Regions from separate parts of the Oceanimonas sp. CAM02 genome, predicted to be linked through region 3. Evidence: predicted binding sites of a transcription regulator. Region 3 holds the regulator's gene; each other region holds the start of a gene.
The links. Region 3 encodes sigma-54, which starts transcription at its own class of promoters, with help from an activator protein. Its sites were predicted from a motif close to TGGCACNGTTTTNGCTT; they were not measured.
Positions count from the first base shown of each region.

Region 1: the regulator sigma-54 is predicted to act here: its motif matches at 1,259-1,275, upstream of flgA (flagellar basal body P-ring formation chaperone FlgA).
Region 2: the regulator sigma-54 is predicted to act here: its motif matches at 2,119-2,135, upstream of R0I78_RS01085 (flagellin).
Region 4: the regulator sigma-54 is predicted to act here: its motif matches at 2,309-2,325, upstream of flgF (flagellar basal-body rod protein FlgF).

Region 1 covers NZ_JAWJBK010000004.1:115,726-123,784, reverse strand. Annotated here, with positions in the region: gene R0I78_RS00930 (CheR family methyltransferase) at 1-277, opposite strand, end outside; gene R0I78_RS00925 (chemotaxis protein CheV) at 301-1,212, opposite strand; gene flgA (flagellar basal body P-ring formation chaperone FlgA) at 1,382-2,104, shown strand; gene flgM (flagellar biosynthesis anti-sigma factor FlgM) at 2,173-2,493, shown strand; gene R0I78_RS00910 (flagella synthesis protein FlgN) at 2,493-2,906, shown strand; gene R0I78_RS00905 (LPP20 family lipoprotein) at 3,142-3,543, opposite strand; gene R0I78_RS00900 (FlgO family outer membrane protein) at 3,533-4,261, opposite strand; gene R0I78_RS00895 (flagellar assembly protein T N-terminal domain-containing protein) at 4,424-5,560, shown strand; tRNA gene R0I78_RS00890 (tRNA-Arg) at 5,637-5,711, shown strand; gene R0I78_RS00885 (SDR family oxidoreductase) at 5,771-6,601, shown strand; gene R0I78_RS00880 (TraB/GumN family protein) at 6,611-7,459, shown strand; gene R0I78_RS00875 (DUF3149 domain-containing protein) at 7,530-7,682, shown strand; gene smrA (DNA endonuclease SmrA) at 7,795-8,059, shown strand, end outside.
Region 2 covers NZ_JAWJBK010000004.1:156,266-164,324, forward strand. Annotated here, with positions in the region: gene R0I78_RS01080 (tetratricopeptide repeat protein) at 1-2,009, opposite strand, end outside; gene R0I78_RS01085 (flagellin) at 2,361-3,206, shown strand; gene R0I78_RS01090 (flagellar protein FlaG) at 3,329-3,733, shown strand; gene fliD (flagellar filament capping protein FliD) at 3,743-5,107, shown strand; gene R0I78_RS01100 (hypothetical protein) at 5,122-5,430, shown strand; gene fliS (flagellar export chaperone FliS) at 5,436-5,843, shown strand; gene R0I78_RS01110 (sigma-54-dependent Fis family transcriptional regulator) at 6,108-7,556, shown strand; gene R0I78_RS01115 (sensor histidine kinase) at 7,638-8,059, shown strand, end outside.
Region 3 covers NZ_JAWJBK010000027.1:40,716-48,774, forward strand. Annotated here, with positions in the region: gene pmbA (metalloprotease PmbA) at 1-353, shown strand, start outside; gene mgtE (magnesium transporter) at 455-1,816, opposite strand; gene R0I78_RS09055 (HPr family phosphocarrier protein) at 1,826-2,101, opposite strand; gene rapZ (RNase adapter RapZ) at 2,088-2,954, opposite strand; gene ptsN (PTS IIA-like nitrogen regulatory protein PtsN) at 2,965-3,411, opposite strand; gene hpf (ribosome hibernation promoting factor) at 3,414-3,701, opposite strand; gene R0I78_RS09075 (RNA polymerase factor sigma-54) at 3,726-5,162, opposite strand; gene lptB (LPS export ABC transporter ATP-binding protein) at 5,206-5,931, opposite strand; gene lptA (lipopolysaccharide transport periplasmic protein LptA) at 5,933-6,454, opposite strand; gene lptC (LPS export ABC transporter periplasmic protein LptC) at 6,423-6,971, opposite strand; gene kdsC (3-deoxy-manno-octulosonate-8-phosphatase KdsC) at 6,968-7,522, opposite strand; gene R0I78_RS09100 (KpsF/GutQ family sugar-phosphate isomerase) at 7,519-8,059, opposite strand, start outside.
Region 4 covers NZ_JAWJBK010000004.1:125,070-133,128, forward strand. Annotated here, with positions in the region: gene flgC (flagellar basal body rod protein FlgC) at 1-208, shown strand, start outside; gene R0I78_RS00945 (flagellar hook assembly protein FlgD) at 215-913, shown strand; gene flgE (flagellar hook protein FlgE) at 923-2,200, shown strand; gene flgF (flagellar basal-body rod protein FlgF) at 2,367-3,113, shown strand; gene flgG (flagellar basal-body rod protein FlgG) at 3,125-3,913, shown strand; gene flgH (flagellar basal body L-ring protein FlgH) at 3,927-4,601, shown strand; gene R0I78_RS00970 (flagellar basal body P-ring protein FlgI) at 4,615-5,709, shown strand; gene flgJ (flagellar assembly peptidoglycan hydrolase FlgJ) at 5,730-6,695, shown strand; gene flgK (flagellar hook-associated protein FlgK) at 6,705-8,059, shown strand, end outside.

The sequences.
Region 1 (8,059 bases), on a different contig from region 3:
ATAAACGGTCACTCAGCTGAGTAAAGGGGTAGCTGTCACGGAACCAAAGTGTTTCGTTGGTGGTCATGGCATCAACCACGGCCGTTTTCAGTTCACGCTCCCGAGGCTGCATGGAGCGCTCTATCAGCACTCCCATGGATTCAATACCAAAACGAGACATCAGCGGTGAAAGCCGGCTTTTAACAAGATATTGCTTGCTGGCTCCAAGGACGATACCGGTGTTGCTTTCAAGAAACCGGCAAAACGCCAAATACTGCTCGTCGGTGAAATTTTTCATCCGTGCTATTACACCTTCAAAAATTAGAGTGCATCATTGACTGCACTGGCCAGCTCATCAGGCTGAAACTTGGCGATAAAATTATCGGCTCCGACCTTTTCAACCAGCGCCTTGTTAAATACGCCACTGAGTGAAGTATGCAGAATCACATGCAAGCCCTTAAGCGCAGGATTGCTTCGAATCTCGGCGGTAAGCGTGTAGCCATCCATTTCTGGCATTTCCACATCGGAAATCACCAATGATAACTGCTCATGAATCGGACCGTTGGCAGCCAGTTCTTTGAGCTTGTTCAGCGCCTGCCGGCCATTTTCCGTCACAATACACTTAAGCCCCAGAGATTCAACCGCCTTTACTACCTGACGGCGGGCCACGGAAGAATCATCTGCAATAAGAACAGGCTTGTGCTCGGCAGCATTTTCTTTTGAGCGTTCAATAATCGCTGCGTCAACATCTGTGCTGGCAGGAGAAATTTCATCAAGAATTTTTTCCACATCGAGAATTTCCACCAGCTCACCGTCTATTTCGGTGACGGCCGTCATGTAGTTGAAGCGACCGGCCCCTTTGGGTGGTGGCAAGATCGACTCCCAGTTGACGTTGATGATGCGCTCTACCGAGCTGACAAGAAACCCCTGCACCGAACGGTTGTACTCGGAGATAATGACAAAGCTGTCTTCGGTTTGCTCTATCGGCCGCCCCCCCATGGCCTTGCTCAGGTCAATAATGGAAATGGTCTGGCCACGAACATTGGATACACCCCGAATAACCGGATGACGCTGAGGCAAGCCACTGAGCCGTGGGCATTGCAACACTTCCTTGACCTTAAATACGTTGATGCCAAATCGTTGGCGACCGTTAAGCCTGAACAATAATAGTTCCAGCCGGTTTTGCCCCACCAGTTGTGTTCTCTGGTTTACCGAGTCGAGTACACCCGCCATTATTCAGCCTCCGGAATGAGATTTAGCTGTCTGCCCGCCAGTTCAATGGCATGCTTTATGCAGCAAAATACGATGGTTCTAGCTTAACACCGGCCATGTGCCAGTGCCACTTCATAGCGGCAAAGATGGGACCAGTCATGATTTATGTACTATCGGCAACGGAGTAACGATGCTTAACGGTTTTTTGCCTAACTACCATAACAAGCCATGCATACCTGTTTTTTTAAGCCTTGTATTCACGTTATTACCGGCCCTGGTAACGGCTCAGACCAGCATACACGACAGTATCCGTCATTACGCAGAAAACTATGTGAGCGATTTTGTCCAGGCAGGCCCTGATGACAAGGTAATCATTGAGGCTTCAAGCATAGATACCCGGCTGCAGCTGAGTGAATGCCCCGGCATGCTTACCGCAGAGATCCGCGGCAGTGGTGAAGTGCGGCGTAATACTCATGTGTTTGTACAGTGCCATGAGCAACCCGGCTGGCAACTGTTTGTGCCGGTGCGGGTAAAAGTACTTAAACCCGTGGTGACGGCTGCTGATCCTATCTCTCGTAATACTCTGCTGCAGCCGGCTCAGCTGCAGATAAGCTACCAGGATGAAGTGCTGGTAAGAGGGGACGTATTTGATAATATTCAGGCTCTGGTGGGCACCCGCAGCAAGCGGGATCTGCGCCCGGGCAGGCCGATTCTGGCCAGCCAGCTGTGTGTGGTATGCAAAGGAGACAAAGTTACCATAGTGGCAGAAAACGGCGGCCTGTCTATCCGGACTCAGGGCGTGGCCGATGAAGACGGCACCTTTAATGAGACCATTCGCGTACGCAACAGCCGTTCGGGCCGCCAGATACAAGGGCGCATCAGCGAGGCCGGAGTAGTAAAGGTGGGTCTGTAAATTCTGCTAAAGTTGCACAAGGGCCAGCCGATAACCGGTGTGACAGCAGCAAATCAGGACACAAGACCATGGCCATAGACAAGCTTCCTCCCGGATTTCATAACGGTCCGGTCAGCGGAAACAAATATCCGCAGAAAAGTGCATCCGCTACTACCGGCAACAGTGGCGAACCCAAAGCCGTTGCCGGGCGAGATGAAGTCACGCTCACGGCAGAGGCCAGACAACTTAACCGCATGCAGCAAAGTCTGTCTGCCGGGGACGGCACCGATAACAGCGCCCGCCTTGACGCCATTAAAAAAGCAGTCAATGAAGGCAGCTATCAGGTGAATGCCGAGCGTCTTGCCGGTAATATTATCAGCCTTGAAAACGACATAGAGTCTCTGTATTAATGAGCCTTGATACGCTGCTGACCCAACAACATTCTCAACTTGAGCGCCTGCTGGCGATCACTGAGCAGGAGCTTGAGCTGATCGTTCAGCGCAAGGCGCTGGAACTCCCTCCTCTTACCGAGCAGAAACAGCAACTGCTGGCCGATATTCAGGCCACCGATGCCAGCCTGTGCAACCACCCCGATGTAGCTCTGCTGGGCACTGAGTTTAAACCCAGGGTTGATGCATTGCGTGCATTAATGACCACTTGTCAGGAGCGCAACGACGTTGCCGGACAGGTGCTGGAGCAGTCCCTTGCCGGCACTCGCCAGCTGGCCAATATTCTCAGCCGGCTGCACGAGCGCCAGAGCATGACCTATGATCAAAAAGGTCACACCAAGGGCATTAATAAAGGCTCCGGCTTCAAAGTTTAAACTGCAGAGCGAAGCATCAGTGCGGTTGCACTCCACCGACACGCTTCGGTGAAGGCCACTCACTAAAAATACCTGCTGCGAACATACTAAATGTTCGGTCAGGCTTTTTACTTCGTCACGGCGAGCAAGCTCGCCCCATGTACGCTCGAAAATGCCATCCATGGCATTTTATGGTCGGCTACGGCAATCCCCACTGCTGCTTTGGGCTTGGGCAGAGTTGTCTGTTTACTGTCTGTCAGCGCCCGCCCCGGCGCAGTTTTTCATACAACGCCAGATCCAGCTCCAGCTCGGTCACATACATGTCGCCGTCCGGGTAGCTGTTTACCACTCTGGCACCGCGCACCACGCCCCGGCTGGCACTGTTTACCGGTCCGTCCTGTAATACGTTACTGTTCATTTCACTGGAGCTGGAGATCATCACACCGCTCAGCTGCTCACTCAGTTCACGATAGGCATCCAGCCGCGACGCCCGCATGGCATGCAGCAGTTTCTGCTGATAATCCGCCGGCCGCTGTAAACTGATAGGGGCATAACCCACGGCATAAATATGGTTTCTGGCCGGTGTGGCACCACTGCCCTGCCCCACACAACCGCCAAGAAACACCAGGGTCAACAGGGTTATCAGCTTATTTCGCATAACGTCTCCGTATATGGTCAGGCACCTGCGGGCCGCGGGTGTCGAGCATGGCGGCCACCAGATAGCTCGGAATAAACTGCTGTGCACTGGCTACCACAGCATGATCCGCCATGGTGATCAGCCGAGCATTCACTAGCCTGCCTCCCTGCGTCTCGCTGATGGTGCCATGCAGAAGATACTGGGCACCAATTTTACCACTGAGCTGCCGATAATCCCGGCTGGTGCTGATATCACCTTCAGGAGTAATGCGAATAAACGGCAGAGCCTTAAAATCGACAACCTTAAGGCCGTACTGATTAAGCTGAAACATCATGGTTTCTGACAGCAGACGACCAAACTCGTCCTGAGTAGTGTAATCCTCCTGACTGACAAAACCGCTCACTGCAATGCCTGCCTGCCGGTTCATCTGGTGAGCCGATGATACCAGCCGGTAGGCCAGTGCTGACATATGCTGCTGCAGCTGAGTTTGCCCGCCCACCAGTGAAGGACCGGCTTCCGGCAAATATACACTGCGGGCACCGGCGCTCATGCGCATGGGAATACCGTCCTGGGTATGCCGCGGAGCGCGGGCCGGTGCCGGCGTGGAGCCCAGGGGTTGATGGCTGACATAATGGGCCGCATGATCATGAGGCAGGTAATGATGCCGGCTGTCAAACCTGGGCTCACCGCTACAGGCCGATAACCCCAGCACAGTGACCAGAATAAGGGCTCTTGTCATTAACAGGCTCCGTGGTTTAAAAACTGAGTTCAGGAAACTAATCGAGTATCGGCCAAAAACAGCATAACTTTACCCGGCAAGAATATTGCATAAACCTTGCCATCTTCTTGCTGAGTGTTCGATGTTTAATTGACGCTCTTTACTTTTACACAGGATACCGCCGTGCTCAAAAATGTCTTTGCCTCATTGTTGCTGCTGTCTCCCTTTTTTACTCATGCCGACTGGTATCAGGCCGAGGGCTCAGCACCGCTCAGTCTGGGCACAGAGACAGCGCGTCAGCAGGCACTGGAACAGGCCCTGAGCGATGCCCTGCTACAGTCCGGCGCTTCCCTGAATACCATGCAGTCTGCCACCAATGGTACCTACGGCGGTCAGCAGCTGGATATTTCTGCTCAGGGCGAACTGATGGATTACCTGATTATTGACGAGCGCAAAAAACAGGGCCGGCTGTGGCTGACAGTACGGGCCGATATCTGGCCCGGTGAACGCCGGCAGGAACAATGCGCCGGCCGCTATCGTCCCGGCCTGGCACTGACCGCCATTACCCTGCGTCATCCCGAGCAGGGCAGCACGGGTCAAATTTATGAACTGGGTGCGGCCATCAGCAGCCGGTTATCGTCGATGCTGACACCCGCCGTCAATATTACGTCATCTACCGGTCAGCCACTGGACACGGACACCGCCCTGCCCAGAGACGCCGGGCTGCGTAAAGGCAGTGATATGCTAACATCACGCCGGCAAGCCAGACTGCTGCTGAGCGGCAGCATTGAGGACATCAGTATTGAAGACGGCCACTGGACCAAGTGGACCTTTTCCGACATTCCCCGGGAGTTTCGCATGCGCATTGTGCTGGAAGACAGCCTCACTGGTGATGTGCTGCTGCAACGAGATTATCAGACCCGCTCCAGCTGGGATTATAAAAAGCACGACAAGGTAAATGTGCACCAGCAAAGCTTCTGGCACTCTGCTTATGGTCAGGCGGTTAATCAGCTTTTGCAAAATGTCAGCCGGGATCTGGTCAAGGCTCAGGCCTGTATCAAGGCGGTGGGTAATATTATGCAGCAGTCAGGCGACGGCATTTTAATGGATTTGGGCCGGCGCGAAGGCATTCAGACCGGAGATAAGTTTACTCTGATGCACAGACGGCAACTCACACCGGGCTATTACAGCGAAAGCACCTCCGGAGCCACCTTTGTGGTGCAGCAAAGCCATGCAGGCTACAGCATTCTGGTGCCCGCCGGCCAGGAAGCCAAAATAACACCAGTCACTCCCGGAGACCGACTGGTGCAGCTATGGTAAGCCTGCTTATATAACCGGCAAACGGGCGGCAATATATTGCGCCGCAAAGGGAAATTTGCAATATTGTGCCCGCTTCGTCCCCGTAGTTTAATGGATAAAACAAGCCCCTCCTAAGGGTTAGATGCAGGTTCGATTCCTGCCGGGGACGCCATTCAGTGACGCTTTCCTTTTTGCTACATTGACGACTTCGGTTCAAACTGGGAGTCATTAATGTCTAAATCCGTGCTGATTACCGGCTGCTCTTCCGGCATTGGCCATGCCGCCGCTCACTATCTTAAGCAACAAGGCTTTAATGTGGTGGCTTCCGCCCGCCGGCCGCAGGATGTATTGCAGCTGGAGCAGGAAGGGCTACAGGCGGTATTGCTGGACCTGGCAGACGATTCCAGCATAGAGCAGGGCCTGGAGCAGGCTCTGGCTTACACCAATGGCACCCTTTATGGCCTGTTTAATAACGGTGCCTACGGCCAGCCCGGTTCCCTTGAAGATCTGCCCACCGAGGCACTGCGGGAGCAGTTCAATACCAATTTGTTTGGCACCCATCACCTCACTCGGCTAGTGTTGCCCCTGATGCTGCAGGCTGGTGAAGGCCGCATCATTCAGAACAGCTCGGTACTGGGGCTGGTAGCCATGAAGTATCGCGGTGCCTATAACGCCTCCAAGTTTGCCCTGGAAGGCTACACAGACACACTGCGGCTGGAGCTTGCCGGCACTTCTGTGCATGTGAGTCTGCTGGAGCCAGGCCCCATTGAAACTCAGTTCAGGGCCAATGCCCGCGCCGCTTTTCTCCGTCACATCAATATGAAGGACAGCCGTCACCGGGCCGACTATGAACAAACGCTGGCCCGGCTGGAGAAGCCCGGCCCCAGCTCTCGCTACAGCCTGCCGGCACAAGCCTGCCTGCCCCCTGTGCTGCACGCCCTGACCAGCGCCAGCCCCAAAGCCCGTTATCCGGTGACCCGGCCCACCAAAATGCTGGGCTGGCTGCGCCGGTTTATGAGCACAGCCGCCCTCGACCGGCTAATGTTAAAAGCCGGCGGCTGAGGAGAAAATATGAAAACCGGATTATGGCTATTGTGGCTGTGGTGTGGCTCTGTGCTGGCGGCTCCGGCGCTGTGGCAGGCACAAAAAGGCGAGCAGCAGTTGTGGCTGTTCGGCTCTGTGCATATTGCCGATGAGCGGTTAAGCCAGTTGCCTGCACCTGTGTTGAAGGCACTGGATAACAGCGAATTGCTGTTGCTGGAAATTGATCCGCTCACCCTTAAAAGCAGCGATTTCTCCCATGTAATCACCCCGAATACACACTGGCCCGAGCGTCTGGGACCTGAGCTTACCGCAAAGCTTGAACAGGCAGTGAATGCCAGCGGCCAGCCCATGCTGCGTCAGCTGCCGCCCTGGTTTGCCGCACTGCAGCTGACACAGTTAAAAGCCCGGGAGCTCGGCTTTCACACTCGGCAAGGAGTCGACATGCAATTGCGGCTGCGGGCCCGGCAGCAAAATCTGCCCGTGGCCGGGTTGGAATCACCGGCGCTGGTGATGGAATTGCTGGCCTCGCTGCATGAGCGCGGACTGGAGCGCGACTTTATCACTCACAGCCTGGACGAGCTGGAGCAAATGCAGCCGCATCTTGAACATCTGCTCAACACCTGGCTGAAAGGTGATGAACAAGCACTGCTGGCCCTGTTGCAGGAAGAGCAAAGCCCGGCATTAACCGGCTTTATAGAGCAAGAGCTGCTGGCCCGGCGCAATCACCTCTGGCTGGAACGCCTGAAGCAGCTGGCCCCCGCCAGGGCCTTGATGGTAGTAGGTGCACTGCACCTTTACGGCGAGCAGGGACTGATACAACTACTGGAAAATAATGGCTATACCCTTAATAAAGTTGAGGATACACCGCTTTATTGATCAGGATCAGAATCCGTCGCAACGGTCTCGTTAATATGCCTTTAACGGAGCGCAAGAAAGGAGACAAGCGATGGCATTCTGGCTCGATTTAATGTTTGGTAGTGATGTGGGTTTTATGTCGATGATGGTAATTATTGCCACCGCCCTGCTGATCAGTTTCTATGCGGGTTACTTCATCTACAAGGTAATGAAGGCAGATCCCAATGGTGAAGCCAGCAAATAACCACGTTAAAAAACGGCGGGCTTCACTCTCCTCCTCCCCTGAGGCCCGTCGTTCCCCCTTTCAATCCAATTGCTTATACTGCGGCTAATTCCGAACACCAAGGAGCCGTGTTATGAGCCATAACGACTGGTCCTCTTTTCTTGATGAAATGGACGGACTGACGCCCCTGAAGCAGGACACCCTGCCCGCCAGCCACGCCAGCAAACGCGACGCAGCCACCATTGCCACGCGCCGCAAGGCGGCAGAAACCAGCGCCGAAGCTGCCCTGCCGCTGTTGTCGCTGGATCATGTAGCGCTGCTGCGCCCTCACGATATGGTGAGCTACAAAAAGCCCGGCGTGCAGGAAGGCGTGTTCAAAAAGCTGCGCCTTGGCAAAT
Region 2 (8,059 bases), on a different contig from region 3:
TCTCCCAGCACGGTAAGGGGGAAGTGCTGGAAATAGCCAGTATGCAGCAGCTGTTGCGCATTGCGTATTGCACCACCCGGATCCAGGCAAATGTAGTTTACACCACCTTTTCTTAAAAAATCTCTGAAATAAGGCCGACCGGCGAGTGTGGTGCCATGTTCAAGGGCAATAATCTGGCCGGTAAAGTTAAAGCTAAAACCAGCGTCTTTTGCCTGAATTGTTTCTTGCTCAGGTGCGGTTGGCAACTGAAGGGTTGCAGGTTGGTTCTCGTCTTCAAACTGGCAATTACCCTCCGCATCCAGTGTAAGTGCAGCGGGCGCTTTGCCTTCACAATGTCGCTGCCAGATGGCGCGCATGGCGTTGGAGAAATGGCGGGCAAAGCTCTTGGCATCACATAAAGGGGATTCCAGCAGAGCATTGCGCAGGTGTTTGCGAATATTGGCCAGGTTTTCCGGGTCATTAGCCAGGTTTACAACCAGATCGCAGTATTCTTCCCAGCTATTGGCTACCAGCTGACCAAGCCCTACATGGGTTAAGTGGGTAGCAGAGTGGCGACCGGCGAAGGTGGGACCCGGGTATGTAACAACAGGCACACCCATAAACATGGCTTCACAGGTAGTCAGCCCGCCGGAGTAAGGCCAGGGATCCAGCGCAATATCTACCTTGTTGTAGGCCTTTAGTAACTCCTGATGGTTGGATGGTCCTTCTATAATAAGACGCTCGGTGCTAATACCAAAGCCAGACATAGTGGCTGTGATATTATCGACCAGGGTCGGGCTATTAAACTGGTAGCTTTTTAAAAACAAGCGGGAGTTGGGTAAGCGATGCATAATGTTCGCCCACTGCTCCAGCACCACGGCATTGATTTTTTGCGGATTATTAAAGCACCCTAGAGTTACGTAGCCATTGTGCAGCACAGGAGGAGAAAAGACATCGTGACTGTATGCGGGAGCTTCGTAGCACACATAACCATGGGGCATGCGGATGAGTTTTTCAGTATACCACTCATCTACACTTTCTGGAGTCTCTACTGAATCGGACAGTAGATAATCCATGGTGCTGAGGCCGGTTGTGTTGATCAGTCCGCCAACCCATTTTATTAAAATTGGTGCTGGTTTCATGACCATGGTAGGTAATCTGCTACCTCCCATATGACCACTTAAATCAAATAGAATGTCGATCTTGTCGCTGGCTATTTTTTCAGCCAGTTGTGTATTGCCCAGATGATCAATGGTATCCCACTGGGTAACACACTTTTTTATCCGACGGGTAATGGTATCCTCTTTAAGATTGGTGCTATAGGCGAACAGTTCAAGCTCTTGATTTGTAAGGTGCTCTAAAATTCGAGTGATCATTTGCCCTACTGGATGGGTGCGAAAACCATCCGACACCATACCAATCCGCAGTTTCCTATTGTATTTTCTGTCGCGTTCGCCCAACTCAACAGCTTTTAGCGCTCGGGCATACTTTTGCTCCCAGCGTGTTACCAGGTTGAATATTTTTTGTGGTGTTGAATACGGAATATAGTGTTGAAGTAAAATTAGATTGTTATAAGCTGAGTCATCTTTTTTTTCTGACATTTCTGCTGCTTTTAGATAATACGCCTCTGCCTGCTCAAACAGTCCTAGGCTTTGATGCAGCATTCCCAGGTTACTCCATATATAAGCACTAGCTTGACCAAGTGTAATCACCTTTTGCAGCGTTTCTATGGCCTCATTATAACGGAATAATTCATTCAGTATCAGGCTTTTATGATTAAGCACTTGTACGTCTGTGGGGGCCAGTTTTTCGGCTTGCTCAATGTAGCCGAGGGCATTTTTGTTTTGCTTGCGCCGATAATAGAGGTTGGCGAGCTGAACCAAGGCTTGAATATCTTCAGGGAACTGATGATGAATATCCTTAAGTTGTGTTTGTAAATGCTCTAAATCGTTAATTTCCTGATACAGTCTGGCCAGTATCCACGCTACTTCCTGTGAACCTGGATATTGTTGCAGTATGGTTTCAGCCATGTTGATAGCTGCTTGCTGTTGTCCCTCTGTTAGCAGGGCCCTGAGCTGGGTGAGTTGTTGGTCTAATGTGTGCATTTTGATAGCCATATGAACGTTTCCAATACCATGGTGGCATGGTAGAGGCTTATTGTCTGGTTGCAAACCAAAAAGCTCAAGGTTCTGGTCAGTGAGTCGATACGTAAGAGACGCGTAAGACAGGTGTCATGAGTAAGGGTGGCAGTAGCGAGGAGCCGTAGACGCTTTGGCGCAAGAAGAAAAATCGAAAAAATTCTAAAGGTTTTCAGAGGCTGCCGATAACCTAAGCAACAACACTACACCGGGTGACCGGACTCAATAGACCAGGAGTTTATTATGGCGATAACAGTCAACACCAACGTAACCGGCATGGTTGCCCAGCGTAACCTCACCAAGTCCAGTAACCATCTGGCCACCTCCATGGAGCGTCTGGCCACCGGCAGCCGCATCAACTCCGCCAAGGACGATGCCGCCGGCCTGCAGATCTCTAACCGGCTGAACTCTCAGGCTCGAGGTCTGGGTGTGGCGATGAAAAACGCCCAGGATGGTAACTCTATTATTCAGACCGCCGAAGGCGCCTTGGGTGAAACCACCGAGATTCTGCAACGTATGCGCGATCTGGTGGTTCAGGGAGCCAATGATACCAACTCAGATGCAGACCGAGAGGCTATTCAAGAAGAGCTCAAAGAGTTGGTGGCTGAAATTGATAATATCGCTTGTACTACCAAGTTTGGTGGACAAAAAGTCTTAAATGGTGACTTTTCCAGCAAAACACTGCAGATCGGTGCAGATATGGGAGAAACCCTTGAAATTAAAATATCAAAAGCGGATGCATCTTCACTGAGTGTAAGTGCTGGTGACCTAACTAATATCATAGGAACTGCTGCTACAGGCTCTTATGCTGACTTCTGTGCTGCCATTTCAAAACTGGATTCAGCGATTAAGACCGTCGATGGAGAGCGTGCCAAAATGGGTGCTACCCAGAATCGTCTGGAAAGCACCATCAATAACCTGGCGAATACCCGTGAAAACGTTACTGCCGGTATGTCGCGTATCAAGGACGTGGACTTTGCTCAGGAAACCGTGAACCTGACCAAGCAGCAAATTCTGCAGCAGGCCGGTACTTCCATTTTGGCCCAGGCCAAGCAAATTCCGCAGGCGGCGCTGTCGCTGCTGGGCTAACATAGTCACTAAGTTCCGGAGGGCCAGGCCCTCCGGTTTTTCGTTATTTAGCTTAGGGTGTTGCTGCAGTATCACGTTAAGCTAAGTGGCGCTGCTATCAGGCCAGATTTGAGGAAAAAATAATGGATACCACTCCGCTCACTCAAAAGACAGCATACAGTACAGACACCTCTATCCGGCCGGTGGCTTCCCAGTCTTCAGCAGGCAATGTAAGCACGCAAACCGCCGGAGCGGTGCAGGCGCTGGAGAAATCTGCCGCCGGTCAGAGCCGGGCACAGAGCGAGCAGAAGGAAACTCAGCTTAGCGCCGAACAGTTGACGGAAATGGCTGAGCAGATGGATGAGTTTGTGGGCACCTTTAACCGGGGCCTCAAGTTCAGGGTGGATGAAGACTCCGGCCGCAATGTGGTGTCGGTGGTGGATACCAGCAACGGTGAAGTGGTGCGGCAGATCCCCACAGAAGAGTTGCTGCAGGTTATCAGCCGGCTGGCAGAAGCCAGTGGTGGTCTGATAGACGTAAAAGCATAGGAGGTTAGTATGGCGGGTATTCAGCTGCCGGGCGTAGGTTCTGGTTTTCCCATTCAAAGCTTTGTTGATGCCACAGTGCAGGCCGAGCGTGCGCCCAAAGAGAACGCGCTTAACCGCAAGCAAGAGAGTCTGGACGTTAGAATTTCTTCTTATGCATCCCTTAAAAAAGAGCTGGATGCGTTTCAGAAGTCACTGAAAGATCTCACCTCCAAAGAAGCGTTTCAAAAGCGCTCTGTCACTCTTTCCAATGAAGGTTTTTTTACCGCCAAAGCCGATAAAAACGCGGTTGCCGGTAGCTATACCCTCAAGGTTGAGCAATTGGCTCAGGCCCATAAAGTGGGTTCCGGCTATGTAAGTGGTGATATTAAAGACAACCTGGGCGCGGGCAGCATCACTCTTGGTATGGGAGCTGAGTCTTTTACTGTCGATGTGACGGCGGATAAAAGCTCATTGGCTGATATTGCAAAGGCTATCAACCAGTCTGATGACAACACCGGCGTAAGCGCGACAGTGGTCACTGACGATAACGGCCCCCGTCTTGTACTGTTTGGTGACAAAACCGGTCAGGAAAATCAAATCAGCGTGAGTGCCAGCGGTGATGCCGGCCTTACCGATATTTTTTCTTCCGCCAATATGAAGCCGGTGCAAGCCGCGCAAGATGCCATCGTCAATATCGACGGCGCAACGGTTACTCGCAGTTCCAACGAAATTAAGGACGCCATTGCAGGCGTTACCCTCAATCTGGACAAGCTTAATAATACCGACGACCCCACCACCAAACTTACCATTGGGTACGATAAAGAGTCGGTCACCGAGAACCTCAAAAAGTTTGTTGAGTCTTACAACAAAATTATCAGTACCACCAAAAAACTGACCAGTTTCGATCCGGAGAGCAAGGCCGCGGGTCCGCTTAACGGCGACACCCTAGTGCGCAATATTACCTCTGAGTTGCGAAATGCATTGGGGGCAGAAGTAGAGGGAGCCAGCAGCTCGCTGAAGTCTTTGTCGGATTTGGGGATCACTACCAAGCGGGACGGTACGCTGGAAATTGATAACGATGTACTGGATGAGCATATCGCCAACAATTTCGACGGCATCGGCCGTTTGTTCGACGGCGACAGCGGCCTGGCCAGCAAGCTGGATGAGATGCTGGAAGGGTTTACCGGTCGTGAAGGCATACTCACCACCAAGGACGAATCGCTGAACAGTCAGCTCAGTAAACTGAACAAGCAACGGGCCGACTTTGAAGACCGTATGCTGAAGTTTGAAGACCGGGTATTTCGCCAATACAATGCCATGGATCAGATGATCGCCGACATGAATAATCAGATGAACAGCATGATGTCGATGCTTGGCACTGGTGGCATGTTGTAACCTGGGGAGCCTTTATGTCTCAGCCACTATTACAGCGGCTTGCAGAGCTGGATGACGAATTACAGGCCGGCTTGCAGGTGAAAGCCGATGAATTCGACGATGTGGCGTTTACCCGCAAGTTAAGCGAGCGTGCAGCGCTGCTGCAGCAGATCCAGACCGAGGGCAACGTCACTGAACAGCAGGTTCAGGAGATTATTCAGCGCTCCAGAGTGCTGACCAGCTCGGCCGAAGCGGTTAAACACAAGCTGGGTGAGCAGCTTAAAGTCATTCAAAAGGGGCGCCGCTCTCAGCAGGCGTACCAAAGCGTAAAATATCAGGAGTAATCAGCATGGCAGGCTCTATGCGTGGCTCAATGAAAGCCTACAAATCCGTGGCCTTGGACAGCCAGAAAACCGTGGCGCCACCTTACCGTATTGTACAAATGCTGCTGGCCGGTGCCCTGGAGCGCCTGGCCAAGGCGCGCACCGCCATTGAGCATAAAGACTACGCCCAGCGTGGTGACCTTATCAGCTCTACCATGATGATCATTGATGAGCTGCGTATGTCACTGAATTATGAAGAGGGCGGTGAAATAGCCACCAACCTTGGCAACCTCTACGACTTTATTATGTCTGAGCTGATTAACGTAAACATGAACAACGACATAGAAAAGCTCGAGTCCATCAGCACGCTGCTGCGTGAAATAAAAGAAGCCTGGGACGCCATTCCGGCGGATCAGCAACAGGTTCCTGCCTGATCATCATTTTTGCCGGGGCTAGCCCCGGCTTGTCTAAGCAAGTCACATCGTCAAAAAAATATCCTTTCCTGTACTAAACTTGATCCAAGTCAACATAACTGGCTTTTTAGCGACTATCTTTGTCGAGTTGTTTTGACGCTTGTGTCAGAATTACGACTTCTTTGGTTTCAAATCTGAGCCGCTTCAATGTTATGCTGGTGTCGAGCCAAGGATAAGCTCAGAAACTAATTCAATAAATCACTGAATGTAAAGGATATTTACCTTATGGGTTTTAATGGCTGTGTCTTGATCATGGATCATAACCAGGAACGGCGGTCAAGACTTGAGGCTATCCTTTCCTTTATGCAGGTTGAATGGCGAAGCGGCAGTCGCGCTAATGATCTGGCATGGTTGCGGGAGCAGTCCCAAACCATGACGGTACTGCTGGGGGAAACGGACTTTCCACTCCAACCTCTTCTCGATGAACATTCTCATCATGTGTTTATCAGCCTGCGCTCAACCCAGTGCAGGGCCAATAACCTGCTGGGCACCTTGAGTGATCTGACCTACGACGAGCTGACCCGATTGCTGCATCAGGCTGCCCAGTGGCGGCCCGTAATGGTGAGTGATGAGCAGAATGAGCAGCTCAATCATTTGCTGGTGGGTAACAGCGCCGGCATGCAACAGGTTAAAAGCCTTATTCGCCAGGTGGCCGACAAGCAGGCCAATGTGCTGCTGCTGGGTGAGTCGGGCACCGGTAAGGAAGTGATTGCTCAGGCCATTCATTTATTATCGCAACAGTCTCGTGGTCCTTTTGTGCCCATTAACTGTGGTGCCATTCCGGCTGAACTGCTGGAAAGCGAGTTGTTCGGCCATGAAAAAGGGGCTTTTACTGGTGCCGTGGCGGCCCGCAAGGGACGGTTTGAACTGGCAGACGGCGGCACTCTGTTTCTGGATGAAATCGGCGATATGCCCCTGCCCATGCAGGTGAAGTTGTTGCGAGTGCTGCAGGAGCGCACTTTTGAGCGGGTAGGGGGCACCCGGCCGATTAAAGCTAATGTGCGTATTATTGCCGCCACCCATCGTGATCTGGAACAGATGATTGCCGAGCAGCGCTTTCGGGAAGATCTCTATTACCGGCTGAATGTATTTCCCATTACCGCTCCGCCCCTGCGCCAGCGCAAAGACGACTTGCCCCTGCTGCTGAATGAGCTGATTGAACGCCATAAAGATACCCATCAGGTTACGCTTTCTTTCTCTGCGCCGGCGGTGAACACTCTGCAAGGCTATCACTGGCCCGGCAATGTTCGGGAGCTGTCCAACCTGGTGGAGCGGATGATGATACTGTGCCCGGGGCAACGGGTGGAGCCGGCAGATCTGCCGGAAAAGTACCGCGGCGATTATGTGCCCGAAAGCTTTGATGAAATGGATGAGCAGGCAGCCCTGGCCTCTATTTTTTCAAGTAATGGTGATGATTTTGAAGACGATGGCGCTTTCTTTGATTTCAGTCCCGAAGAGGAAGCGCCGGCGGCGGTAAACGGGGATTTGCATATTCCCGATTTAACTTCCGAGTGTTACAACCTGAAGGATGTACTGGCCAGCATAGAAATCGAAGTGATTGGAAAAGCGCTGGATGCCAACGACGGCATTGTGGCCAGAGCCGCCGAGCACCTGGGCATGCGCCGCACCACCCTGGTAGAGAAAATGAAAAAATACGGCATAGCACGGGATTGATCCACCTGCGGGGAGCTTCTAGCTTCCCGCTTCCAGCTCGCCCTTCGGGCGGTCTGGCACGTATTTTGAATATTACCTGCCATGATGCCTGCAAATTCTTCTTATTCCGCGCCCGATGCGCCCTGGCTGGATGTGCTGGGGCCGGAGCAGCTGGAGCAAATTCTGCACACTTTACCCGGTGGTTTGCTGTGGGTGAACGGTCAGGGCGTGGTCAGTTGCGCCAATGCTGTTGCCCGCCAGCTGCTGGGCGAGCCTTTGCTTAACACGCCCTGGCTGGAGGTGATTACCCGTGACTTTGCGCCCCGGCCCGATGACGGCCTGCAGGTGTCGTTAAAGAGCGGTCGCCGGGTGCAGCTGGCCATTTCTCACCTGGAAGGGCAGCCTGGTCAGCTGGTGCAACTGACCGATCTTACTCCTACCCGCGCCTGGGCGGAGCAGCAGGGCCATGCCGAGCGGCTGGCGGCGCTGGGGCGTATGGCGGCAACCCTTGCCCATCAAATACG
Region 3 (8,059 bases):
CGCGCAAGCTGGGCTTGCCGCTCACCGGCCATGCCGGCGGCATTCATAACTGGACCATTTCCAGCAGCGGCCAGAGCCATGCCGAACTGCTCAAACAAATGGGCACCGGCCTGCTGGTGACCGAGATGATGGGGCAGGGAGTGAACATAGTGACCGGCGATTACTCCCGGGGGGCCGCCGGCTTCTGGGTTGAGAACGGCGAAATTGCCTATCCGGTGGAAGAAATCACCATCGCCGGCAACCTGAAAACCATGTTTGCCGGCATTCAGGCCATCGGCACCGACGTGGAAACCCGCTCCAGCCTGCACACCGGCTCGGTACTGATCGACAAGATGAAGATTGCAGGGCAATAAACATAGCTGTAAGCCGGAAGCTTGAAGCTGTAATAAGGGCCGCGCATGCGGCCCTTGGTGTTTTTTGGGGGCTTCCCGCTTCTAGCTTTCGGCTTCCAGCCTCAGTGCAGCAGGATCAGTGTGGCCAGGCCGAGGAAGGACAGCAGGCCCACTGTGTCGGTGATGGTGGTTAATGCCATGGAGCCGGCCAGGGCCGGGTCGATATTAAAGCGTTTCATGATAATCGGAATACTGGCCCCGGCCAGGCCGGCTACCGACAGGTTGATAAACATGGCGGCGGCAATGACCAGGCCAATTTCCCAGCTGCCTTTCCACAGCCCCACCACCACGGAAATGGCCAGCGCCCACAGCATGCCGTTAAACAGACCTACCAGGGCCTCTTTGGTGAGCAGCCAGCGGGCGTTGCTGTCACTGATATGGCCCACCGCCATGCCGCGGATCACCAGTGCCAGAGTCTGGTTGCCGGCAATGCCGCCCATGGACGGTACTATGGTCATTAATATGGCCAGGGTGGCCAATTGGGAGAGAGTGGCTTCAAACATATTGGACACGCTGGCGGCGACCAGTGCCGAGCCCAGATTGATGGCCAGCCAGAAAGAGCGACGGCGGGCACTGACCAGTACAGGAGCAAAGGTGTCTTCGTCATCATCCATTTTGGCCATGCCCATCATGGAGTGTTCACCTTCTTCCCGAATAATGTCGACCACATCGTCGATGGTAATACGGCCCAGCAGCTGATTTTGCTCATCAACTACAGGGGCCGAGAGCCAGTCATGGCGCTCAAACAAATTCGCCACCTCGGTGTCGCTCATGGTCAGCGGAATGGCTTCGACTGTGGTATCCATGGCTTCGGCCACCGTCGTAGTGGGGGACTGTACGACCAGACTGGCGAGAGAAATATCACCCAGCAAGCGGTTATGCTGATCCACCACATACAGGGTATCCGTGCCTTCCGGCAGCTCGTTGTGCAGCCGCAGATAGCGCAGTACCACCTCTATGGTGACGTCCGGGCGCAAACTGATGAACTCGGTATTCATCAGTGAGCCGGCAGTGTCTTCCGGATAGGACAGCGCCAGCTCGGCTCTGTGCCTGTCCTGCTCGTCCATCTCGGTGAGCACCTGATTGAACAGCTGCTCGGGCAAATCCCGCAACACATAAGCCAGATCGTCCGACTCCATGTCTTCCAGTGCCACTGCCAGCTTTTCCGGCGCCATCAGCCGGATAATGCCATCGCGTACCTCTTCTGACAGCTCTTCCAGAATTTCGCCGTAATCGTCGGGGTCAATCAGTTGCCATAACACTTTGCGGCTGGGGGCAGGAGAAGACTCCAGCAGCCAGGCTACGTCGCCGGGGCGCATTTGCTGCAGCATGCGGCGCACATGCACGAACATGCCGCTGTTCAGCGCCTGAGTAATGGCTTCCAGGTGATCCGGTGTGCTGCTCTGATCTGCGGCGTCTGTCATGATCCCGAATTATTCCGATTCGTTAAAGCGTGCCGCCACCAGCTGCTCTACCGCATTCAGGGCGGCTTCGGCTTCCGGCCCTTCTGCCATCACCCTGATGGCCTGTCCCTGAGCGGTTTCCAGCATCAGCAGGCCCATCACGCTGTTGGCGGGAGCCTGTTTCTGCTGATTGCAGACGGTAACTTCAGCATCAAACTGCTGAGTAAGTTGCACCAGTTGTATGGCAGCCCGGGCGTGTAATCCGAGCTTGTTGACGATTTTCAGATCCCGTTCAATTTTCGGCATGGCGCTTTTCCAGCGTGCGGTGGCGCAGTTGCACACTCTTGCCCATCTGGCTAAACACCCTTGCCAGCTGCTCGGCGATAAATACAGAACGGTGCTGTCCGCCGGTACAGCCGATGGAGACGGTGACATAGCTGCGATTATTACGCTCCAGATGAGGCATCCAGGTGATCAGCAGATTTTCCAGCTGCCACAGGTATTTCATGACTTCCGGCTGACTGCTGAGGTAGTCGGCCACCGGCTGATCCTTACCTGTGTAAGGACGCAGCTCGGCAATCCAATGAGGATTGGGCAGAAAGCGGGCATCAAACACAAAGTCAGCATCTTTGGAAACGCCATATTTGTAACCAAAAGACTCAAATACCCAGTTCAGCTCTTTTTCTTTTTTGCCAAGAATACGCTCGCGAATAATTTCGCTGAGATCGTGAATGCTTAAGCTTGAGGTGTCGATACGCAGATCCGCATCGGAAGACAAGGGGGCCAGCAGATGAGTTTCTTCGCGAATGGCCTCATCCAGAGTCAGGCTGTGGCGCGAGAGAGGGTGCAGTCGCCGCGTATCGCCAAAGCGGCGGATCAATACTGCGTTTTCGGCATCAATAAAGAAACTGGATACCTGCACCTCGTCCATGGCCCGCACTTCGGCCAGAAAGGCTTCCAGCTTATCGGGGCTGTCGGGCAGGTTGCGCACATCTATACTCACCGCAACCGCGCCGGGCCGGTTCTGGCGCAGGCGGACCAGCTCAGGCAGTAACTCAACCGGCAGGTTATCGACGCAGTAGTGACCCAGATCTTCAAGCACCCGCAGGGCGACGGTTTTACCGGACCCGGAACGACCACTCACAATCACCAGCTGCATATAGGCTCCTTCAGGCAGAAATCATGATTTGATAAAGCTCTTCGTCACTGCCGGCCTGACGCAGCTGCCGGCAAATCTGTTTGTTGCTGAGCTTTTCAGCAATTAAGGACAGCGTTTTCAGATGTTGTTTACATTCCTGCTCCGGCACCAGCAGCGCAAACACCAGACCAACCGGCTGATTGTCGATGGCATCAAATTCTACCGGTTCGGCAAAAGTCAGCAGTACCGCGGTCGCCTTGTTGTCATTGCCAATACGACCATGAGGTATGGCAATGCCATTACCGATGCCGGTAGTGCCCATCTTTTCACGGGCCAGCAAACAGTCAAAAAGCGGCTGGCTGCCGATATTCAAATGTTCGGCAGCCAGCTCGCTGATAATTTCCAGAGCACGCTTCTTGCTCGTGCAGGGAACTGCACTGCGCGTGCAGTCCCTGCTTAGTATGTCGGCGACTTCCATGGTTACTTTTGCTTGAGCTTCTCTTTGTGTTTGATGATCTGACGATCCAGCTTGTCAATGAGTCCGTCGATGGCGGCATACATATTTTCATGCTGGGCGTTGGCAAACAGCTCACCACCACTGACGTGCAGTTTGGCTTCGGCAATTTGCTGCATTTTTTCTACATTAAGGATGACGTGCACATTGGTAATGTGGTCGAAGTGGCGCTCCAGCCGGGTAAACTTGCTATTAACATAGTCACGCAGTGCATCTGTGATTTCTACATGGTGTCCGGTCAGGTTAATTTGCATAACGTCTTCCTTCTGTCGTTGCCTTTAAACCAGGCGTTTACGCTGATTGGAAGGGGGGATGGCCAGTGACTCCCTGTACTTGGCGATGGTACGCCTGGCCACCTTAATCCCCTGCTCGGCCAGCAACTGAGCAATCTTACTGTCACTCAGCGGCTTGGCCGGGTTTTCTGCTCCGACCAGCTTTTTGATCAGAGCACGAATTGCCGTGGATGAACATTCACCACCATCGTCGGTGCCCACATGACTGGAGAAGAAATACTTAAGCTCAAACACGCCCCGGGGCGAGTGCAGAAACTTTTGTGTGGTCACGCGTGAGATGGTGGACTCATGCATCTCTACTGCCTCGGCCACATGGTTCAGCACCATGGGCTTCATGGCCTCTTCTCCATACTCAAAGAATGCCTGTTGTTGTTCAACAATACAATTGGCAACCTTGAGCAGCGTCTCATTTCGGCTGTCGAGACTTTTAAGGAACCACTTGGCATCCTGCAGATGATTACGAATAAACTGGCCGTCTTCACTATTGCGGGGCTTGTCGGCAAGTGCGGCATAGGTCTGATTCAGGCGTACCTTGGGCATGGCCTCCGGGTTGAGTTCCACGACCCAGGCACCGTTGCGTTTGGTGACCACCACATCCGGAATAACATATTCGGAGCTGCCCTGAATAATGCTGCTGCCGGGGCGGGGTTCAAGCTGCTGGATCAGATTCAGAACTTCTCTCAGCTCGTCTTCTTTCAGCCTGGTCTTGCGCTGCAGAGTACGGTAGTCGCGGTTACCCAGCAGATCCATGTGCTGTTCCAGCAGCAACCGGGCTTCTGCCAGCCAGGGGGTGCTGGCGGGAAACTGGTCGAGCTGAATACACAGGCATTCCTGCACGCTGCGGGCAGCTACGCCGATGGGATCGAAATGCTGAATGCGTTTGAGCACGGCTTCTACTTCGTCGGCTTCAATGCCCAGCTCGTCGGCCGAGGCTGCAGCTAACAGTTCGTCAATATCGGCGGTGAGATAGCCTGCATCGTCCACGGCATCGATAATCGCAAGGGCAATGGCCTGATCGGTATCACTGAAGGGAGTCAGGTTCATTTGCCAGATCAGGTAATCCTGCAGCGTTTCGGTGGTTTCTCCCTGATAGACATTATCTTCCAGCCCTTCCGGCAGACCGGCACCACCACTGACCGGAGAGGCGGTATAAACTTCCTCCCAGCTGGTGTCCATGGGCAGCTCTTCAGAAAGCTGATTACGTTCCATGGCGCTGTCTGCGGCAATTTGCTCCTCGTTGCGATTATCCTCAACCCTGATACTGTCCGGCTCCTCCTGCTCCAGCAGCGGATTACTGTCCAGTGCCTGCTGAATTTCCTGCTGCAGCTCAAGGCTGGACAGCTGCAGCAGACGAATGGCCTGTTGCAGCTGAGGGGTCATGGTCAGTTGCTGGCCAAGGCGTAACTGAAGAGTCGGCTTCATGTATGCTAACGTCCTTCCATATCAACCGCGCGAAGCGGTGCCTTCAGAGGCTGAATTGTTCACCAAGATAGACTTTCTTGACCTGCTCATTGGCCAGGATTTCAGCTGGTGTGCCAGCAGCAATACGGTGCCCGTGGCTGACAATATAGGCCTTTTCACATACATCCAGCGTCTCACGCACATTGTGATCGGTGATCAGTACGCCCAGGCCTCGATCTTTCAGATGTAATATAATTTTCTTAATATCAAGCACAGAGATGGGATCAACGCCGGCAAAAGGTTCATCAAGCAGAATAAAGCGCGGATCTGCCGCCAGTGCCCGGGCAATTTCCACCCGCCGGCGTTCACCACCGGACAGACTCATACCGAGACTGTCACGAATATGGACAATATTGAACTCTTCCAGCAGCTGTTCCATTTTTTCGTTACGGCCGTCGGCGTTCAGATCCTTGCGGGTCTGCAGTACGGCCATCAGGTTATCGGCCACGCTCAGGCGGCGAAAAATGGACGCTTCCTGAGGCAGATAGCCAATGCCGGCGCGGGCCCGCACATGCATAGGCTCATGGCTGATGTCATTGTCGTCTATGGTGATGCTGCCTGCATCCCGCTGCACCAGGCCTACAATCATGTAAAAGGAAGTGGTTTTGCCGGCACCGTTGGGGCCGAGCAATCCCACTATCTGGCCCGTATTTACCGTCAGGCTGACATCTGCCACTACCTTGCGGCCTTTGTAGCTTTTCTGCAGCCCGCGTGCTTTAAGTCTGGCCATGTCAGTCGTTACTCTGGTTGTCGAAATTCTGCACCTGCTCCGGCAGAAAGATGGTGGTTACCCTGTCTTTGCCGCCCTGGCTCTCGGCTTCCATTTGTTCCTTGTCGATAAAGTAGCGGATACGGTAGCCGGTAACGATGTTATCGTCCTGCTTAAGCTCCGCCTCCCGGATCAGGGTGATGGTGCGGGCCGCCATGTCATAGTGAATTTCCCGTGCCTGTGCCTGTACCGGCTTGCCGTTATTGAGCACTTGCCGGTAAGTAGCCGGATTGCCCCTGGCGGTCATGGACTGCAGCCCCTGCTCATTGCGGATCACGACCAGTTCACTGGCACGCACATCTATGCTGCCCTGTTTCACCACTACATTATCGGTAAAGGTCACCTTGTTTTCGGCCAGCTCCACCAGCTGGCGGCCAGCGTCTATGGTAACCGGCTGACGATAGTCACTGTCTTTGGCCTGCACCTGACCCAGGCCCAGCAGGCCGCCAAGACTAAGGATTAAAGTAAGTTGCCCGGGTTTCATTCAGTAGTTCCACCGTTTGTTGATCAAGCTTGCCCAGCAGGCCTGTGCCTTGCGCCTGATACTGCGAGCTTTCCAGTCTTACTGTCTGATCGGAACGCAGCCTGTTGTTAATAAAATCCATCTCCAGATATTCGGTGGTCAGGGTTTCCACCAGCGCATCCGGTTGCAGCCCTTTGCCCACTACATTGCTGGTCAGCACCGCATTATCGCCGGTGTTGATGGTGCCGTTATCACCGCTGAGACGCCATTGCGGCTGGCCGTCAGGAGAATAAAGCAAGATAACAGGTTTTTTCATCAGGGTCATGGAGAGGGACTCGTAGTACTCTGCCTGCTCCGCTTCCATGCCGCGATAGGGCAGCCCCTGTCGGTTGTACTGTATGCTGCTGAGGTTCGTTGCCACAAAATCGGGCTGAAAATCCTGTTCGTTTACCATGATGGTCTGATCGTTGCGAAACCATTGCCAGGTGATCAGCGCGGCCACAAACAGACCGGCAAATATCCAGGTCTGACGGTTCATACGCTCATGCCCTCAGCCTGTGCCAGTATGCCTTGAGCATCCAGCAACAGATCGCACAATTCACGGACGGCACCGTGTCCGCCGGTGGTGCGGGTAATGTAGCCAGCGCGCCGCAGCACCAGCGGATGCGCATCGGCCACTGCCACCCCCAGCCCGCAGTCCTGCATCACCGGCAGATCCACCACGTCATCGCCGATATAGGCCACCTGTTGTGCTGTCAGCTGCAGGTGATCAAGCAGCTCACCATAGCTGCGCAGTTTATCACTCTGACCCTGATAGATATGGCGCACACCCAATGCGTTCATGCGATCCGTGACGATGCGTGAGTTGCGTCCGGTGATCACCGCCACCTCGATGCCGGCGTTAAGCAGTGCCTTGATACCAAAGCCGTCACGGGTGGAAAAACTCTTGTATTCCTCACCGTCATTGCCCAGATAAATCATGCCGTCAGACAGCACGCCGTCCACATCACAGATCAGCAGGCGAATTTGTTTAAGTTGCTGCCAGATCTCCTGGCTGATATCACCATAAAGGGTCTGCACTGTCATCAGATCACTCCTGCGCGTAACAAGTCGTGCATATTAAAGGCACCGATAGGACGCTGCTGTTCATCCAATACCAGCAGACCACTGATTTTTTTCTCTTCCATCAGGTTAACGGCTTCTGCTGCCAGCATGCCCGGAGGAACCGTCGTGCAGCCTTTGGTCATCACCTGCTCGATGCGGGTGTTGTGTACATCCACTTTTTGATCAAGGGTCCGGCGCAGATCACCATCAGTATAGATGCCAGCCAGCCGGCCCTGATCATCGACGACGGCAGTAAAGCCCATACCAGTGCGGCCAATTTCCAGCAGTGCTTCTATCACCAGAGTATGCAGGCCCACACTGGGTACCTTGTCTTCCTTGTGCATGATGTCGGCCACCCGCAGCAGCAGCCGCTTACCCAGGGCTCCGCCGGGATGGCTGAGGGCAAAGTCGTCGGCAGTAAAGCCACGGGCTTCAAGCAGCGCGACCGCCAATGCATCGCCCATGGCCAGGGCCGCCGTGGTACTGGCGGTGGGAGCCAGCCCGAGCGGGCAGGCTTCCTGC
Region 4 (8,059 bases), on a different contig from region 3:
AGTGGAAACCGACAAACCCCTGCAAAAAGAATTCAACCCGGATCATCCCATGGCTGATGCCGAAGGTTTCATTTTCAAGCCCAATGTGAACGTGGTGGAAGAAATGACCGATATGCTCAGCGCCTCACGCAACTACCAGACCAATGTGCAGGTGGCCGACGCCGCCAAGCAGATGCTGCAGCAGACCCTGCGGCTGGGCAAGGGGTAATCATTCATGCAGGTTAATCAAGACTATCTTAACGGCCTTAAGTGGCCCGGTGAGCAAAGTCCGGCGGATAAAGCGGCTGATAACAGCCGTGCCCAGCTGGAGCAGGAAGACTTTTTTGCTCTGCTGACCCAGCAGCTGGCTTATCAGGATCCGTTCAAGCCGGCGGATAACTCCCAGATGATCTCACAAATGACGTCTTTCACCACGGCTGACGGCATTAATAACATGAGTCAGCAGCTTTCCGGGCTGAGTGAGGTCATGACCTCCAGCCAGGCACTGCAGGCCTCCAGCCTGGTGGGGCAGAAGGTGCTGGTGCCCAGCTCCATGACCTACTGGGACAATAATGAACCGGTAGACGGCGTTGTGGTAGCGGGTTCAGGAGCCTCCAATGTGCTGATTCGCATCGAGAATGAAAAGGGCGAGCTGGTGCGCACCATACCGCTGGAAGGCGATCAGCGCGGCAACGTCAACTTCAGCTGGGACGGCATGAATGACGCCGGCGAGCCGGCGGCTACCGGCAAATACAACATCAAGGTCAGCGGCCTGATCGACGGCCAGCGTGAGGAGCTGAATGCGCTGGCTTTTGGCAAAGTGGACAGCGTGACCCTGGGCAGTGCCGACAGCCCCACTCTGGTCAACCTGGCGGGCCTGGGCGGCCTGCCGCTTAATCAAATTCTGGAAATAGCCAGCCGCAAGGCGGCGTAAGGAGTACTTATGTCTTTTAATATTGCACTCAGCGGCGTTAATGCGGCCCAGAAAGATCTGGACGTGACCGCCAATAACATTGCCAACGTCAATACCATTGGCTTTAAAGAGTCCCGGGCCGAGTTTGCCGATGTGTATGCCAACTCCATTTTCGCTAATGCCAAAACACAAACGGGCAGCGGCGTGCAAACCGCTGCCGTGTCACAGCAGTTTCATCAGGGTGCGCTGCAGTTCACCAACAACTCGCTGGATATGGCCATCAACGGCAGTGGCTTTTTTGTGATGTCCAATGAAATTGGTTCACTGGACCGCACCTTTACCCGTGCCGGTGCCTTTCGCCTGAACGACGAAGGTTATGTCACCAACTCACAGGGTAACTTTCTGCAAACCTACAAGGCCAATGCTGACGGCACGCCCGCAGGTCTGGGCCTGAACTCGACCCAAGCGCTGAAAATTCCGGACAAGGCGGGTGAGCCCAAAATGACCGGTGAAGTGAGAACTGGTTTGAATCTACCTGCAAAAGCTAATGTCATTACCGGCGCTTTTGATGCCGCAGACTCTTCTACATATACATCTTCTACTTCAATGACTATCTATGATTCATTGGGAGAAACACATACGCTGACGCAGTATTTTGTAAAAGTTGGCCCTAACCCTGATGCAACCCCCGCTGTTACAGAGAACAAATGGGAAATGCGTGTTCATGTTGACGGTACTGATGTTCTGGCTACCTCACCGCAGGAGCTTGAGTTTAATACATCTGGTGAACTAACACCTGCAACCATAACAGCTCTTGCCAACCTGGAAACTAAAGAGTTGAACTTCACTAATGGCTCACAAACGGATCAGAAGATTAAAATTAAAATCGATTCTGCCACCTTGAACGCCGGTGCCTTTGAAGTAACTTCCAACAGTCAGGACGGCAATACTGTAGGCCGGCTGACCAAGGTGGACGTAGGCCCGGACGGCCTGGTGCGGGCGACCTATAGTAACGGCAGCACCGAAAACTTAGGGATCGTGGCTATGGCGCGCTTCCCGAATGATCAGGGCCTGACCCAGATTGGTGATACGCAGTGGCGGGAATCCCTGTTGTCTGGTGAAGCGGTGACTGGTCAGCCCAATACCGGTATTTTCGGCAAGGTGAGCGTGGCCTCACTGGAGCAGTCCAACACCAACCTGACCACAGAGCTGGTGGATTTGATTACCGCTCAGCGCAACTTCCAGGCCAACTCCCGTGCACTGGAAGTGAACAGCACACTGCAGCAGACCATACTGCAAATCCGTTAATTCAAGCTGAAAGCCGGAAGCTGGAAGCTGGAAGAAAAGCCCGGGATCGAAAACCCGGGTTTTTTATGTTTTTACTTCAAGCTGATAGCTTCTTACTTCTGGCTATAGTGGCATTTTTTTTGCATGTATTTTATACATTACTCAGTCGGCCAACCACGGAGCTGAAATGGATCACCTGCTGTATATCGCCATGTCGGGTGCCAAAGAGAATATGCACAGTGTCTCTTTGCGCGCCAATAACCTGGCCAACGCCAATACCACCGGCTTTCGTGCCGATCTGGAGCAGGCCCGGGCCATGCAGGCCTTTGGCGAGGGGCTGCCTAGCCGGGTATTTGCCATGACGGAAAGCCCGGGGCAAAACTTTGCCGCCGGCCCCATTCAAACCACGGGGCGGGATCTTGACGTGGCAGTGGCCGGTGACGGTTGGCTGGCGGTAGAAGCCGCAGACGGCACCGAAGCCTACACTCGCTTTGGTAACCTGCAGGTCTCGGTAGAAGGCCTGTTGCAAACCAGCACCGGCCTCAATGTGCTGGATGACGGCGGCAATCCCATCGTATTGCCGTTGCCGCTGGAAAAAATGGAAATCAATAAAGACGGTACCATCTTTGCGCGGCTGGAAGGTGAAGCCCCCAACGGCGGTGCCGAGCTGCAGCGCATAAAAACCGTGCTGCCCGCCAATGATGAAATAGAAAAAGGCAATGACGGCCTGTTTCGCCGCAAAGACGGTGAAGCCGAGCCTGCCTCGGCCCAGGTGCAGCTGATTGCCGGCGCGCTGGAAGGCAGCAACGTCAACCCTATTGCCGAAATGACCCATATGATCGATTTGCAACGGCGCTTTGAGACTCAGCTAAAAATGATGAGTCACGCCGAAGAGAACGACAAAGCCCACGCCCAGCTGCTGCGTATTGGTTAAAGGAGAGCAGAATGAACCCCGCCTTGTGGATTAGCAAAACCGGGCTTGATGCCCAGCAGACCAATATCTCGGTGACCTCCAACAACCTGGCCAACGCCAGTACCGTTGGGTTTAAAAAGGGCCGGGCCATCTTTGAAGATCTGCTCTATCAGAATGTACATCAGCCCGGCGGTCGCGCCACCGCCGACAGCAACCTGCCTTCGGGCCTGATGGTAGGGGCGGGCAGCAAGGTGGTCGCTACGCAAAAAACCTTTACTCAAGGGAGCGTTCAGACCACAGACAATGCCCTGGATGTGATGATCGACGGCCGTGGCTTTTTTGAAGTGCTGCTGCCCGACGGCACCACAGGATACACCCGCAACGGTCAGTTTGCCCTGAACGATGAAGGCATTATCGTCACGCCCGGCAATGGCTATCCGCTGCTGCCGGAAATGCAGATCCCGGAAAATGCCCAGAGCATCAGCGTGGGCACCAACGGAGAAGTCTCGGTACAGCTGGCGGGTCAGGCCGAGGGACAAGTCATCGGTCAGATTATTGTCACCGATTTTGCCAACCCCGCCGGTCTGCAGCCCAAGGGGGAAAACCTCTATCTGGAAACCCAGTCCAGCGGTGCGCCGCTGCAGGGCATTGCCGGGGCTGACGGATTTGGCACCCTTAAGCAGGGCATGCTGGAAACCTCCAACGTGAACGTGACCGAAGAGCTGGTCAACCTGATCCAAGCTCAGCGGGTGTATGAAATGAACTCCAAGGTTATTTCTGCCGTGGACGACATGCTGGCCTATGTGAACCAGCAACTGTAATGCGAGGTGGGTAATGAAGCTTGTTCTGATCGTGACTGCCGGTCTGCTGCTGAGCGCCTGCACCTCCACGCCCTATACTCCCAAGCCTGACGATCCGGCCTACGCGCCGGTGATGCCCGGGCCTGGCCATGAGCAGTTGGAGCCCAACGGTGCCATTTTTCAGGACAACTACGCCAACAGCCTCTATTCCGATATAAAAGCCCATCGGGTAGGGGACATTATTACCGTCGATCTGTCCGAGTCGACCCGTGCGCAAAAACGGGCCACGACTCAGCAGGCTAAAGACAGTGGTATTAATATCAATCCGCTCAACATCGGTGGCCAGCCGATTAATATTGCCGGCTATCCGGTGACTGCCAGCATGTCGAGCAGTAATGAATTCGACGGCCAGGCCAATACCAATCAGAGTAACAGCCTGCAGGGCAGCATTACCGTGAGCGTGGCGCAGGTACTGCCCAACGGTAACCTGATGGTGCAGGGTGAAAAATGGCTGATGCTCAATACCGGTGAAGAATATGTGCGCATCAGCGGCATGATACGGCCGCAAGACATCAGCTCCGACAACAGAGTGGAATCCACCCGCGTGGCCAATGCCCGCATTTATTATGGCGGTACCGGCGACTTTGCCAACACCCAGAACCGCGGCTGGCTGGCCAAATTCTTTAACAGCCCCTGGTTTCCGTTTTAATGAGGCTTAATGCATGAAAGGGCTTACCGCAATTTTACTGGGCATGGCACTGCTGGCATTACCGGCACAGGCTGCCCGTATCAAGGACATCAGCTCGGTGGCCGGCGTACGGGCCAACCAGTTGGTGGGCTATGGTCTGGTGGTGGGTCTGCCTGGCACGGGCGAGCGCAACAACGCCTTTGCCCAGCAAACCTTTCGCACCATGCTCACCAACTTCGGCATTACCGTGCCGGATAATATGCGGCCTAAAATGAATGATGTGGCGCCGGTGGCGGTGCATGCGGAGTTGCCGCCTTTTGCCAAGCCCGGGCAGACCATAGACGTGACCGTCTCGGCCATTGGTGAAGCCAAAAGCCTGCGTGGCGGCAGCCTGTTGCAGACCTTTCTGAAAGGGGTAGACGGCCGGGTGTATGCCCTGGCCCAGGGCAGCCTGGTGGTGGGCGGCCTGGGTGCCGAAGGGGCCGATGGCTCTTCCATTATGATCAACACGCCCACGGTAGGCCGTATTCCCGCCGGCGGCATGGTGGAGCGGGAAGTGCCCAGCTCCTTTGCCCGTGGCGACACCATCACCTTTAATCTGCACAGATCCGACTTTACCACCGCCAAACGCATGGCACAGGTGATCAACGATCTGGTGGGCCCGGCCACGGCTCAGGCGCTGGATGCCACTTCCGTGACCGTTTATGCGCCTCGCGATCCCGGTCAGCGCGTCAGTTTTTTGTCAACGCTGGAAAACCTGACGGTGGATGTGGCCGATGAAGCCGCCAAAATTATTGTGAACTCCCGTACCGGCACTGTGGTGATTGGTCAGCAGGTGCAGCTGAAACCGGCAGCCATTACGCACGGCGGCCTGATCATTACCATCAACGAAAACCCGCAGGTATCCCAGCCCAATGCGCTGGCTGGCGGTAATACGGTAGTGGTGCCCAACTCCGGCATTAACGTGGAGCAGCAGGACGGCCGCATGTTCAAGCTGGACACCGGCACCACCCTGGACGATCTGGTGCAGGCAGTGAATCAGGTGGGCGTGGCCCCGGGCGATCTGGTGGCCATTCTTGAAGCCTTGCGTCAGGCCGGGGCCATTCAGGGTGAACTGGTGATTATCTGACGGCATTAACCGGAGGCCGCATGAAAAACCTCGATACAGTGCAAAATAGTCTGCTGGCCAACGACATTCAGAGCCTGGACCGGCTGCGTCAGCAGGGCTTTGAGCAGGACAGAGGCAAGGCGCTGGATGAAGCTGCCCGCCAGTTTGAAAGCCTGTTTACCCAGCAGTTGTTCAAGTCGATGCGCGATGCCAACAAGGTATTTGAATCAGACAGCCCCATGAACAGCCGTTATACCCAGTTCTATCAGGATATGCACGATCAGCAGATGAGCAGTGAGCTCAGCCGGCAGGGCAGTCTGGGGCTGGCTGATCTGATAGTGCGCCAGCTGGGGGGCGGTGAAGACGCCAGTGCGGCCACCGAAGCCCGCCATTTCAGCCTGGATAATGTGCGCCGTATTAATGGCAAGGTAGTGCGGCCGCCGGACGCTGAGCAGACAGACAACGCCAGACCGCCGCTGAAAGCGGCAAAAAATGCTCCCGAGGATGCCGTTACCCTGACGGCAGGTCAAAAATTTGACTCACCGGAAGAGTTTGTGCGTCGCCTGTTACCCGCCGCCACTGCCGCCGGTGAGCGGCTGGGGCTGGATCCCAAAGCCATGCTGGCGCAGGCGGCGCTGGAAACCGGCTGGGGCAAAAAGATCATCGGCAGAAAAAATGGCGAGTCCAGCCATAATCTTTTTGGCATCAAGGCCGATAAAAGCTGGAAAGAGCAAAAAACCTGGGTCAGCACGCTGGAATATGAGCAGGGCGTGGCCGTTAAGGTACAGGCACCGTTCAGATCCTATGCCTCATTCAATGACAGCTTTAACGATTATGTGCAGTTTCTGAATGACAACCCCCGCTACGGCCAGGCACTGGAGCAAACCGGCTCACCGCGGCAATATTTCAAGGCCCTGCAGCAGGCGGGCTATGCGACCGATCCTAACTATGCCAGCAAGCTGAGTGCGGTGCTCGACACCGTGAACCGGCTGGCATCACAAGCATAAGGACACATCATGGCTGTTGATATGTATCAAACCGGAGTAAGCGGCCTGCTGGCGGCACAGGCCCAGCTGGCCACTACCGGTCATAACATTGCCAACGTCAACACCGAAGGCTACAACCGGCAGCGGGCCGAACAGGCCACCACAATGCACATGTTTTCCGGTGGCAACTTTTACGGTACCGGCACCCGGGTAACCGACGTAACCCGCATGTATCAGGAATATGCCTTTCGTGATGTGCTGGTCAACAATACCGAAAAAGCCGGTGCCGAAGCCCTGTATAATCACCTTACCTATCTCGACAAAACCATGACCAGTGTGAACGCCGGTCTGGCCAGCAGTCTGGATGATCTCTACGGCGCCATTAACGCGGTAGCCGATAACCCGGGCAACCTGGGCAACCGTGAGCTGATGCTGGCCAACGCCCAGGACATAGTCGATCACTTCAACGAGTTTTACAGCTCGCTGGAGCAGGAAAAAATGATCAAAAACCGGGATATCGAATCCCGGGCCGATCATATCAGTTCGCTCACCGCCGGCATCGCCGAACTGAACCAGCAGATTATGAACGCCGGCCAGAACGGGACTCCCAATGATCTGCTGGATCAGCGCGATCGGTTGCTGCAGGATCTGGGTAAACAGGTGCAGATCACCACACTGAAAGACAGCAACGGCATGATCTCCGTGATGCTGAACGGCCGGGAACCGCTGGTCTCCGGTAATCAGGCCTATCAAATGGAAGTGCGTGCCGGCTCACCGGATCATCAGCAAACCGAGCTGTATCTGGTGCCCCCCAACAGCAATGGTCAGGCCACCCGCATCAAGGGCAGCCAGGCCCTGGGCGGCGAAATGGGAGCACTGTTTCACTACCGGGATCAGGTGCTTGGGCCCAACCTCAGCGACATGGGCAAAACCGCCATCGCCATTGCCGATGCCTTTAATAAAATTCAGACACAGGGCGTGGATCTGAACGGTGAGCCCGGCAAAAACATGTTTAACGACATCAATGACCCGGAAGCCATGGCCAAGCGTTTTGTGGGCAACAACCCCAATGTGACCGGCGAGGTGGAGATTACCGATACCGGCAAGCTGACCGGCGGGGAATACAGCCTGAAACGTCAGACAGATGGTTCTTTTGTGTTTACTGATGTGGTGACCGGGACCCAGACTATAGTTCCTGCCTCTGATATTGGTGCCGATGGCAAAATCACACCTAAAGGGCTTGGTTTTAGTTTGACGCTTACAGAAACTCCAGCTGGCTCCCTTGCCCCAGGCGATGAAATGCTGGTTCAGCCGACTCGCCAAGGCGCCATCGATCTGGAATTGAAACTGAACACCGGCGATCAGATTGCCGCCTCCGGCTCGCT